DNA from 2 places in the Drancourtella sp. An12 genome. Region 2 is predicted to be linked to the other one. Evidence: a T-box and tRNA genes for the amino acid it is inferred to sense, from the RefSeq annotation. Region 2 holds a T-box; the other holds one or more tRNA genes.
What was found. A T-box is a leader RNA that pairs with one kind of tRNA and senses whether it is charged. The one in region 2 lies ahead of leuS (leucine--tRNA ligase), so its partner is inferred to be a tRNA-Leu.
Positions count from the first base shown of each region.

Region 1: it encodes a tRNA-Leu, which carries the amino acid that the T-box ahead of leuS (leucine--tRNA ligase) is inferred to sense. The anticodon was not compared.

Region 1 covers NZ_NFLO01000002.1:250,293-256,562, forward strand. Annotated here, with positions in the region: gene B5E64_RS03450 (hypothetical protein) at 1-14, shown strand, start outside; gene B5E64_RS03455 (class I SAM-dependent RNA methyltransferase) at 186-1,346, shown strand; gene rdgB (RdgB/HAM1 family non-canonical purine NTP pyrophosphatase) at 1,373-1,966, shown strand; gene B5E64_RS03465 (metallophosphoesterase) at 1,970-2,479, shown strand; tRNA gene B5E64_RS03470 (tRNA-Pro) at 2,544-2,618, shown strand; tRNA gene B5E64_RS03475 (tRNA-Gly) at 2,653-2,723, shown strand; tRNA gene B5E64_RS03480 (tRNA-Arg) at 2,760-2,833, shown strand; tRNA gene B5E64_RS03485 (tRNA-His) at 2,841-2,914, shown strand; tRNA gene B5E64_RS03490 (tRNA-Gln) at 2,935-3,006, shown strand; tRNA gene B5E64_RS03495 (tRNA-Lys) at 3,025-3,097, shown strand; tRNA gene B5E64_RS03500 (tRNA-Leu) at 3,169-3,249, shown strand; gene B5E64_RS03505 (hypothetical protein) at 3,619-4,647, shown strand; gene B5E64_RS03510 (CD3324 family protein) at 4,637-4,918, shown strand; gene ppk1 (polyphosphate kinase 1) at 5,317-6,270, shown strand, end outside.
Region 2 covers NZ_NFLO01000003.1:193,864-200,133, reverse strand. Annotated here, with positions in the region: gene B5E64_RS05050 (hypothetical protein) at 1-1,399, shown strand, start outside; gene B5E64_RS05045 (hypothetical protein) at 1,510-1,932, opposite strand; gene B5E64_RS17970 (hypothetical protein) at 2,053-2,205, shown strand; T-box leader at 2,182-2,402, shown strand; gene leuS (leucine--tRNA ligase) at 2,525-4,948, shown strand; gene B5E64_RS05030 (sugar O-acetyltransferase) at 5,200-5,850, shown strand; gene B5E64_RS05025 (proline iminopeptidase-family hydrolase) at 6,129-6,270, shown strand, end outside.

The sequences.
Region 1 (6,270 bases), on a different contig from region 2:
ACAGCAACTATTAGGAATATGGTCTCAGGAAACAGAATTTCCCCGCTTTCATCACTAAGAAAGCGGGGAGGTTTTTTTGTGGGGAGTCCGGAACGGCAGCATCTGGTAAAAAAAAGACTTTATTGACAAGCGGGCGGACAGCACGTAAGATATAGTAAGAAGAAAATCGGAAATGGAGAAGCAATATGCAGATAGAATACGTTGTACCGTGCCACTTCGGCCTGGAGGCGGTACTCAAAAGAGAGATCCGGGATCTCGGTTATGAGATTTCACAGGTGGAGGACGGAAGGGTGTCCTTTTACGGGGATGAGCTGGCATTGTGCCGGGCAAATCTGTTCCTGCGTTCCGCAGAGCGGGTCCTTCTGAAGGCGGGCGAATTTTCGGCGGGTACATTTGAAGAGCTCTTTCAGGGGACGAAGCAGATCCCGTGGGAGCAGTACATACCGGAGAACGGAAAATTCTGGGTCGCAAAGGCAGCATCGGTCAAAAGCCGGCTGTTCAGTCCGTCTGATATCCAATCTATCATGAAGAAAGCGATGGTGGAGCGGATGAAGGAACATTATCATAAGAACTGGTTCCCGGAAGATGGAAGTGAATATCCGGTGCGTGTCTTTATCAAGAAAGATGTTGTGACAGTGGGGATTGATACGACGGGAGAATCTCTGCACAAGAGGGGATATCGTCCGCAGAGCGGAAAGGCTCCGATTTCAGAGACACTGGCGGCGGCATTGATTCTGCTTACTCCCTGGAAGAGAGACCGGATTCTGGTAGATCCGTTCTGCGGAAGCGGGACTTTCGTGATTGAGGCAGCCATGATGGCGGCAGACATTGCGCCGGGAATGAACCGGGAGTTTACTGCGGAGAACTGGGGCAATCTGATCCCGAAAAAGCATTGGTATGAGGCGTCTACGGAGGCGCAGGACAGGATCAGACAGGATGTGACCGCAGACATCCAGGGATATGACATTGATGCGGAAGTCATCCGTACCGCCCGGAAAAACGCGGTAAACGCAGGGGTAGACCATCTGATCCACTTCCAGCAGAGGGCGGTCAGGGATTTGAGACATCCAAAGCCGTACGGATTTATTATTACCAATCCGCCTTATGGAGAACGTCTGGAGGAAAAGGAGACACTCCCGCAGATCTATCAGGATTTTGGAGAGAGCTTCCGCGGGCTGAAAGACTGGTCGGCCTATATGATCACAAGCTATGAGGACACAGAGCGGTGGTTTGGAAGAAAGGCGGATAAGAACCGCAAGATTTACAATGGAATGATCAAGACCTATTTTTACCAGTTTATGGGGCCGAAGCCGCCAAGAAGGAAAAAAGAGGAGCAGGGTGTATAAAAACAGGAGAAAGAAGGAAGAGTAAGATGAGCAGAATTGTATTTGCCACAGGCAATGCCGATAAGATGGTGGAGATCAGGGAGATTTTAAAAGACCTTGGCATGGAGATACTTTCCATGAAAGAGGCAGGGGTGAACCCGGAAATCGTTGAGGATGGATCTACATTTGAGGAGAACGCGCTGATTAAGGCGAGAGCAGTTCATGCGCTTCTGCCGGACGATATTGTGATGGCGGACGATTCAGGGCTTGAAATCGACTATCTGAACAAGGAGCCGGGCATCTATTCTGCCAGATACATGGGGGAAGATACTTCCTATGATATCAAGAATGGTGAACTCCTAAGACGTATGGAGGGTGTGCCGGATGAAAAGAGGACCGCACGGTTTGTATGTGCGATTGCAACAGTCTTTCCGGATGGAGAGGAGAAGACAACACTTGGTATAATCGAGGGCAGAGTCGGCTATGAAATCAAAGGTGAACACGGATTCGGCTATGATCCGATCTTTTACCTGCCTGAGTACGGATGCACTACGGCAGAGCTTCCGCCGGAAAAGAAAAATGAAATCAGCCACAGGGGAAGAGGGCTCCGGCAGATGAAGAAGATGATAGAGGAGAGATAGTGGATGAAAAAAAAGAAAATCCTGGTAGTAAGTGATACTCATAAAATACATACGAATTTCGAGAAGGTTCTGGAACAGGAGAAACCGGTAGACTTTCTCTTTCATGCAGGTGATGTTGAAGGAAGAGAGTGGGAAATTCAGTATGGAAGCGGATGCCCGGCCTACGTGGTAGCCGGAAACAATGACTTCTTTGGTGAGCTTCCGCCGGAAGTGGAAATACAGATGGAGACGCACAAGATTTTTATGACACATGGACATCATTATTTTGTATCCATGACTCTGGATCATCTCAGAAGAGAGGCAAGAGCAAGAGGAGCGGACATTGTTATTTTCGGCCATACACACAAGCCTTGTCTGAAGTTTGAAAAAGACATGATTATCATGAATCCGGGCAGCCTTACCTACCCTCGGCAGGAGAACCGGCTGCCGAGTTATATTGTTCTGGAGATGGCAGAAGACGGCACTGTGACGGGTGAAATCAGATATGTAGAAAAAAATGAAAAAAGTTGTTGACAAATATCAGGAGTTCATATATAATAATTTTTGTCGTCAGGAAAAAACAGATGAGACGAAAAAACGGGGTGTGGCTCAGCTTGGCTAGAGCGCCTGGTTTGGGACCAGGAGGCCGCAGGTTCGAATCCTGTCACCCCGATTCCTGGTAGAGACAGGAATCAATATTGCGATCTGCGGGTGTAGTTCAATGGTAGAACACCAGCCTTCCAAGCTGGATACGTGGGTTCGATTCCCATCACCCGCTTTCTTAAAGCAGGATATGCTTTAAGAACTATACAATGTGTCTGTAGCTCAGCTGGATAGAGCAACGGCCTTCTAAGCCGTAGGTCCTGGGTTCGAATCCCCGCAGGCACGTTTCATGGTGGATATAGCGCAGTTGGTTAGCGCGCCAGATTGTGGCTCTGGAGGCCCAGGGTTCGAATCCCTGTATCCACCCTAGTCCCAATATGGGCTGTTGGGCTATCGCCAAGCGGTAAGGCACAGGACTTTGACTCCTGCACTCGTTGGTTCGAATCCAACTAGCCCAGGTTTGAATTATATTATACGGGCGTGTAGCTCAGTCGGTAGAGCACTTGACTTTTAATCAAGTTGTCCGGGGTTCGAATCCCCGCACGCTCACTTTAGACAAGCAGTACTGCTTGTCTATTCTTTTATCTGAGGCCTTGCAAAATAAGGCCGGATTAATGTACGCGGATGTGGCGGAACTGGCAGACGCGCCAGACTTAGGATCTGGTGTCCATGACGTGCAGGTTCGATTCCTGTCATCCGCAGTCGCAAAAGCCCGAAATAGCGGGCTTTTTTATTTTGTGTTCTATAGTATTTCATATATTTTTCCCTTTGTTTAATTTAGTCATTTTCCAATTATTAGTGTGGTTCTTTTCTACCAGATTAGAATTCGTATGCGATGTGTCATAGAAGTTTTTTACTGTGTTTTCTGTTTTTCAGCTATTTCATTGCAGCTTTATGACAGGGTGATTAAAAACTAGTAAAGTATAGTAAAGATATAATCAAGTTTCAGCATTAATTGCTATTCAGAGGAAAGAATTTCTACATTTATTTCTTATGTATCATTTGAATAATAGCATCTTGTATAATTACATTAACGGTTAACCGGAAAATAAGCAGGAGGTAAGAGGAATATGGAAAACAGAGAATTTGTGACACAATGGGTAATTGATGCGGTAAAGAATGAATATCCGGAAGATATAGCACTGGTTGTTTCTCATACGACACTAAGAATAGATGATCAGGTAAAGGCAGTCAGCTATTTTGTCCCGATTACAGAAAGAGGATATCGTTTTGGGCGTACCTTTATTCTGGAAGGGGTAGGGTTTGATATCTGGGGAATTGACTGGGCGAGATTGGAAAAATTTGCTGAGTTGGAAGAATATAATATAACTTGTCTTGCAGATGGAGAAATTCTGTATGCCAGAACAGAAGAAGATGCTGAACGTTTTAGACAATTAAAAAGACGTCAGGCAGAAAATCTTTCAAATCCGGAGAAAATGAGGCAGTGTGCTTTGAGTTCTTATGAAAAAGCAAAGAATATTTTTGCGGAAATGATGTTTGCTGCGATAAGCGATGCGAAAATGTGCGCAGGTTATGTATTGGATTATCTGGCTCAGGCTATAGCTTTTTCTAATCATCAATATTTTAGAAAATCTCAGACCGATCAGATCGAAGAACTTACCGATATGAAAAAAGTCCCAAAGAGATTTCTTGAGTTATATCGCAATGTAATTGATGAGTCTGATGTGGAAGTTCAAAGAAAGTTGTGCCATGAGGCAGTGTGCGTTGTACGGGAGTTTCTGGAAAAGGAAAGTAATGTCGATAAAGATAGTTTAAATTACAATACGGACTTTCAGATGCTGGCTGACTGGTATGCGGAATTATCCTATACATGGCTGCGTATTCGATATTATTCCAGAAGGAATGATCCGGTTAAGACCTATATGTGGGGAATTTTGCTTCAGCAAGAGTTGAACATTGTATGTGATGATTTTGGAATAAAGAGAATGGGGCTTATGGAACATTATAATGTGAATCGATTAAATGAATTTGCTGACTATGCAGATCATCTGGAAGAGAAAATGCGAACTATTATTACAGAAGGGGGAGGAAAAATACACGAGTATAAGAGCATGGAGGAATTTCTTCATGAGATATAGAAATGCTCGGGATATTATTCCGGATCATTTACTTGAAGAACTGCAAAAATATGTGTCGGGAGAAACAGTGTATATTCCCCGTTCGCAGGAAAAGAAAAGATGGGGAGCGGTATCAGGGGCCCGTACCTATTATCAGGAACGGAATGAAAGAATCCGGGATAAATTTCATAATGGAGATAGTATAGATTCGCTTGCGGATGAATTTAAATTATCTACCGATTCCATCAGAAAAATCGTATACAAAAGATGTGATGATCATTCCGGGGTATAAAGGGGAAAAGTGACATTAAATCAGTGGATTATAAAACAGACGTAGGAGATACAGTAGTATGGCCACGTCTGTTTTTTTACATGGATTTTACGTTGGATTTACGCAAGAGAAGCACAGTTTTACATGAATTTAATGTAGATTTGACACGGATTACAGGGGCAATATGTTATTCTTTTTTTGTTGTAAAGTTTATATACTCAAACAGAAACTATAAATTGATTTTTCAGGAAAAGGGGTATATGATGAAAAGAGAAAAGCGCAGTAGAAAACAGATAAAAAACGATATGGTGGTTCGTTATTATTGCATGGAGACAAAAGTGGATGGGAATGCGAAGAAGGTATTTCACAGCGTTCCATACAGGAACTGCCGATAAGGAAAAGTGTACTGCAGAAAAGGAATGAAGGAGCGTATAGAATATATGGGAAGCGAATATATGAATCGAGAGCTTTCGTGGCTGAAATTTAATGAAAGGGTACTGGAAGAGGCGGAGGATAAGTCCGTACCGCTCTGTGAGCGTTTCACTTTCGTATCGATTTATCAGACGAATCTGGACGAGTTTTTTATGGTCCGGGTTGGTTCCCTGTACGACCAGACGCTGCTGCCTCAGGATATCAGGGACAATAAGACACAGATGTCTTCACAGGAGCAGATTGACGCGATACTTGAAGAGGTCAGAAAGCTGAATAAAAGGAAAGAAAAGGTATATCAGAAGCTGATTGAAAAAGTTGCAAAGGAAGGCGTTCGTCTGTACCGCATGGATCAGATTGAAGATGAGAAGAAGATGGAAAGATTCTTCCAGTCCGAGATTCTTCCGCTGATTTCCCCGACCGTGGTCGGCAGGAGACAGCCGTTCCCGTTTTTGAAAAATAATGAAATTTATGCGGTTGTTTCTCTGACGACAAAGAGCAGCAAGAAGGTCCGTCTTGGAATTGTACCGTGTGCAAGCAATATTTTCCAGAGGATGATTGAGATTCCGGGAGAAAAGGGATCTTATGTTCTTGGTGAAGATCTGATTCTTCACTTTGTATCCAAGGTATTTCCGGGATACAAGATTCAGGGTAAAGCGCTGATCCGTGTGACGAGAAATGCCGATATTGATGCGGATGCACTTTATGATGAGGATCTGGACTACCGGGAATTTATGGCGGATCTGATGAAGCAGAGAAGAAAGCTTGCTCCGATCCGGCTTGAGATGTCCGGAGATCTGGATATCGGAAGCATGCTGATGCTGGATAATTATCTGGGACTGGAGGAGAAGTATGTGTTCCATTCCGAAGTCCCGCTGGATTTCTCTTTTGTATTCCATATTCAGGATATGCTGAGAAAAAATGAAAGTCTGTTTTACGAAAAA
Region 2 (6,270 bases):
CAACGCGAAAAAGTATCAGAAGCTCCTGACTGTGGAGGAAGGGGATTTTCAGACAGATATCAAGGAACTTTCCTTTGACCAGATTCCGCTTCTGGACCGGGAGTCTGCAACCCTTCTTGGAAACAGAAAGATGGGAAGCATGGTGGACATGGTGTCCCAGTTTGAAGTGGATGAGCTCTACAGCCAGATCAACTATCAGGACAAGCCGGTCCGGGTATCGCCGCTTCGCTATGCGAATGTAATCAAGTGGTTTACGAATCAGTCTGAAGGAATTCCGGCCTATATCCGGATCGATATGACAACACAGTCTACAGAACTCGTTATGCTCGATGAAGGAATGAAATATTCCACCAGCGAATATTTTAACCGGAATATCCACAGACATCTCCGTTTCCGGTATCCGACCTATATTTTCGGAGAACTGAGTTTTGAGATTGATGATGAAGGTGTGCCGTACTGGGTTGCTCCGGTGAAGAAATTCAATATCGGGTTGTTTGGAGGCGAGACGGTAGGACGGGTTGTGCTTTGCAACGCGATTACCGGAGAGACGACAGACTATGCCATCGATGAAGTGCCGGAGTGGATTGACCACGCTTATGATCCGGATCTTCTGATCCAGCTCTACGACTATTACGGAACGCTCAAACATGGATTCTTTAACAGTATTCTGAGCCAGAAAGACTGCCTGAAGACAACAGACGGATATAACTATCTGGCCATTGATGACGATGTCTGGGTATATACCGGAGTGACATCGGTCAATGAAGACCAGTCCAACGTTGGATTTGTCCTGATGAATCAAAGGACGATGGAGACGAAGTTCTATGAAGTGGAAGGAGCGACGGAGAATTCTGCCATGTCCTCGGCGGAAGGCCAGGTACAGAATCTCCATTATACGGCGACATTTCCGCTGCTTTTGAATATTTCCGGTGAGCCGACATACTTCATCGCGCTCAAAGATGACGCGGGCCTTGTGAAAAAATATGCCATGGTCAATGTTCAGAAATATCAGGTCGTGGCGATCGGGGACACCGTCAGCAAGTGCGAGGAAAACTATCTTGAACTGATGAGGGAGAACGGGATCGAGACAGATGACAGTGCCGCAGCAAAAGAAACAAAAACCATTACCGGTACGATTACCAGAATCGCTCAGGGCGTTGTGGAAGGAGATTCCCACTTCTACGTGATGGTAGAAGGTTCGGATGAGATCTTTGATGTTTCGGTCGTTGATTTTATTGATATCATCAAATATGATGTTGGACAGGAAGTGACGATGGAATACCGGGAGGGTGAAAAGACCAATGTGGTACTTTCCCTCAACGGCGAAGAAAAGAATCCGATTGAAGAGGAGACCGAAGAAACAGACAATAATAGCGGGACTGCTTTGCAGGAAGAATAAAAGCAATAAAACAAGGAGACGCGATATCGACCGTCTCCTTGTTTTTAAAAACGAACTGCTGTCTGATCAGGTAAGGACTCTTTGTGGCAGCAGTTCGTCAGCCGGCATTATCAGTTCAGATAAGTACAGCCCTCAGCGTCTACAAGATGGAGATCATCTTTTCCTGCACTGATGCTTACATAAAAATCAAGATCACACTCTTTTGAAATTTTCTTCAGCTTTTCAACAAATTCCGGGATATCATCAAGAGAGATATGTGCATGTTTCAAAATAGCGTCGATAAAAATCGCCTTAATATCGTGATCTGCACTTGTCATGCCATAAATAAATCCAAGATAGGCATCAATATTGTCGATCGCTTCATAGTCATCCATGCAGATCGCACGGATATCAAAAGATAAGCTGTATGTATCGCGGTGGCTTTTTTTGATAAAGAATACGTGTCCGTCGGACTCCTTTGCCGCTTTGTTGGCAAGTTCAATCATCTGCTGTGTTTTTCCGCTCCCTTTCGGGCCTGTCAATAAATTAACCATATGCATTATCTCCTTTAGCTATATATTTTTCGTACTGAAATGACTTGTGATTATTATACACCTATCAGGGATTTTAAACAATCCTTTTTTGTCAAATTCCACAAAAGAAACTCGAAAAGAATGAAAATAACGAAAAACATTCCAATAAATCCAGAAAAAATCAAATATGGAAAAATTATAGGAAAAAAGGTGGAAATCTTGACAAAGGGAGATGATATGAGTAAAATGAACAGGTATAAAAAAGTACAGAGAAAAACGTCAGATGAGGAATAGTAAGAGCCGATGTTTTTTCAGAGAGCTGCCGTATGGTGCGAGGCAGCAGGACAGACACTCCCAACTCGCCTCGGAGTTCTTCTGGTGAACTCTAGTAGCCGGAAGCGGGTATTCCCGTTACAGATGAGAGTGCGCCGGTCTGCGGACGGGCGAAGAAGAGTGGTACCGCGTGGGCTTTCATGGCTTTCGTCTCTTGGATATGTTCAGAGACGGAAGTTTTTTTATTCTATAGATAATCTAATGGATCTGTCAGGAAGCTTTTGCGGGTATAAAAGAAAGCATAAAATGGTTACTATATTATGTAAGGAGGAAATCAAAGATGCCGACACCTTATAATCACAAGGCAATCGAGAAAAAGTGGCGTGCACACTGGGAAGAGCATCCGGTGAATGTGCAGGAAGATGAGAGAGGAAAACATGAGAAATATTACTGCCTCGACATGTTCCCGTATCCGTCAGGAAACGGTCTGCATGTCGGACACTGGAGAGGATATGTCATCTCCGATGTATGGAGCCGTTACAAACTGCTTCAGGGATACTATATCATTCATCCGATGGGATGGGATGCATTCGGACTTCCGGCAGAAAACTACGCGATCAAAATGGGCGTTCATCCGGCAAAGTCCACAGCGGAAAATGTAAAGAATATCAAGAGACAGATCAATGAGATCGCGGCTCTTTACGACTGGGACAGAGAGGTCAACACGACAGACCCGAACTTCTACAAATGGACTCAGTGGATTTTTGTAAAGATGTTTAAGGCCGGCCTTGCTTACGAGAAAGAGTTCCCGATCAACTGGTGCCCGTCCTGTAAGACCGGACTTGCAAACGAGGAAGTTGTCAATGGAAAATGTGAGCGCTGCGGTACGGAAGTAACAAAGAAGAACCTCCGTCAGTGGATGCTCAAGATTACCAAATATGCAGAGAGACTTCTGAACGACCTGGACAAACTGGACTGGCCGGAGAAGGTTAAGAAGATGCAGACAGACTGGATCGGTAAATCCTACGGTGCCGAGGTAGAGTTCCCGGTGGATGGAAGAGATGAAAAGATCACTGTCTACACAACAAGACCGGATACACTTTACGGCGCAACCTTTATGGTACTGGCTCCGGAGCATGCTCTTGCAAAAGAACTTGCAACCGATGAGACAAGAGAAGCAGTGGAGAAATATATCTACGACGCTTCCATGAAGTCTAATGTTGACCGCCTTCAGGATAAGGAAAAAACCGGAGTTTTCACAGGAAGCTACGCGGTCAATCCGATCAACGGAGCAAAGGTGCCGATCTGGCTGTCTGATTATGTACTGGCTGACTACGGTACCGGAGCAATCATGTGCGTACCGGCACATGATGACCGTGACTTTGCATTTGCAACAAAATTCAACATTCCGATCATTCAGGTTATCGCCAAAGACGGAAAAGAAATTGAAAATATGACAGAAGCCTACACAGAGGCATCCGGAACCATGATCAATTCCGGAGAATGGAACGGCATGGAATCCGCTGTTCTGAAAAAGGAAGCTCCGGTGATGATCGAAGAGCGCGGTATCGGAAGAAAGACCGTCAACTACAAACTGCGTGACTGGGTATTCTCCCGCCAGAGATACTGGGGAGAACCGATCCCGATTGTACACTGCCCGGACTGCGGCGCTGTACCGGTGCCGGAGGATCAGCTTCCACTGACACTGCCGGATGTAGAGTCCTACGAGCCGACAGGAACAGGAGAATCTCCGCTTGCTGCGATTGATTCCTGGGTTAACACAACCTGTCCGGTCTGTGGAAAGCCGGCCAAGAGAGAGACCAACACCATGCCTCAGTGGGCAGGTTCCTCCTGGTACTTCCTGCGTTATGTAGATCCGCACAATGATAAAGAACTGGTTTCCAGAGAAAAAGCTGACGCTATGCTTCCGGTTGATATGTATATCGGCGGTGTGGAACATGCGGTACTTCATCTTCTGTACTCCCGTTTCTATACGAAGTTCCTGTGTGACATCGGCGTGATCGATTTTGATGAGCCGTTTATCAAGCTCTTCAACCAGGGTATGATTACCGGAAAGAACGGAATCAAGATGAGTAAGTCCAAAGGAAACGTCGTATCTCCGGACGATCTTGTAAGAGATTACGGATGCGACTCCCTGAGAATGTACGAACTCTTCGTTGGACCGCCGGAACTGGATGCGGAGTGGGATGACAGAGGAATCGACGGGGTATACCGTTTCCTGAACAAGCTCTGGAATCTTGTAATGGACAACAAAGACAAAGACGTAACACCATCCAAGGAGATGCTCAAACTCCGTAACAAGATGGTATACGATATTACAACACGTCTGGAAAGCTTCAGCCTGAATACGGTAATTTCCGGATTCATGGAATACAACAACAAGTTTATCGATCTTGCCAAGAAAGAAGGCGGAATTGATAAAGAGACACTTTCCACGATCGCAGTACTGCTTGCACCGTTCGCACCGCACATGGGCGAAGAACTCTGGGAGCAGCTGGGACACGCAGGAAGCGTATTCCATGCAGGATGGCCGACCTATGATGAAGAAGCGATGAAAGACGATGAAATCGAAGTGGCTGTACAGATCAACGGCAAGACAAGAGCTGTTGTAACAATCTCCGCAGAAGCAGGAAAAGACGAAGCGATTGCTGCCGGCAAGGAAGCAATTAAAGAAAAACTGACCGGAAATATCGTAAAAGAAATCTATGTACCGGGAAGAATCATCAATATTGTAATGAAATAAGCAGGAAAGAGCCAGGAACCCTTGCAGACAGGGGCCTGGCTCTTTTCTCGCTTGACGGAATATGGGAGAAAATGCCGAAATTCTTTACCGGCCATTTAAAACGTTGAGACCGGGAGACGAGAGAAGCGGTTAAGGAATCTTACATCAAAGACAGGAATTGTAGGAGAGAAAATCAGCGGATGTAATATTGTAGAAGTTTGGAGGACTTTCTGCTAATATAAGAATTAGTAAAAAAGAAATGAGGAAGGTATATGAAAGAGGAAGAGAAAATTTTTGCGGGGAAAATGTTTGATCCAAGAAAACAGGAGCTGAAGGATATCAAGCACAAAGCTCATGCTGCATGTCAGAAATATAATATGATGGACGAGTTTGATTCCGACAGAAATGAAGTGATTCGCGATATTCTGGGAAAAGTGGGAAATGTGTTTTATTTTCAGGGCCCTGTGCAGTTTAATTATGGATGTCATACTTTTATCGGGGAAAATTTTTTTGCTAATTTTAATCTGACGGTTATGGATGATGGAAAAATTTTCATTGGTGACAATGTCTGTTTTGGCCCGAATGTTTCTTTGATGGCTACTTCTCATCCTCTTATTGCTCAGGAGAGGATGGGGCTGGACGAAGATGGAAAGACAACGATGGCAGAATATGCGGACGAAATTCATATCGGTAATAATGTCTGGATTGCATGTAATACGGTTGTAATAGGGGGCGTGCATATAGGAAATAATGTCGTGATTGGCGCAGGCAGTGTTGTGACAAAAGATATTCCGGATAATTATCTTGCATTTGGTAATCCGTGCAGACCGGTAAGGCCAATTACAGAAAAGGACAGCAAGAAGGAGTTGATTCTTCCGGAAGATAGAGAGCATTTTTCGTACAATTTGAACTGTATAATCTGATCAGAGGTGGTTCTATTGAGTGAAAAATAATCAGGCAGTCTTAATGTTTCACTTGACAAAAAAATATCCATCAGGGCAGCATAAAGCAGAAAAAGATATTTGCTTTATAGAAATCACCTATAAATACACCAATTCATATTCGGTTATCTTGTATGGTACAGGGATATGATTTTGGATAATATTAACAAAATTCAAAAAAATTACAAAAAAGGGTTCATTTTTTCGCAAAATGTATTATACTTAAAGATAGTGAAAAAAATGTCAGAAAGGGGATAATCATGGCAAAAATTACAGAAGGCTACATGCCGTACTTAGGTTATCAGACTTATTACAGAATTGTTGGGGAAAGAAAAGATAATGGAAAGGCACCATTGATTTGTCTTCACGGAGGACCGGGGTCTACTCATAACTATTTCGAAG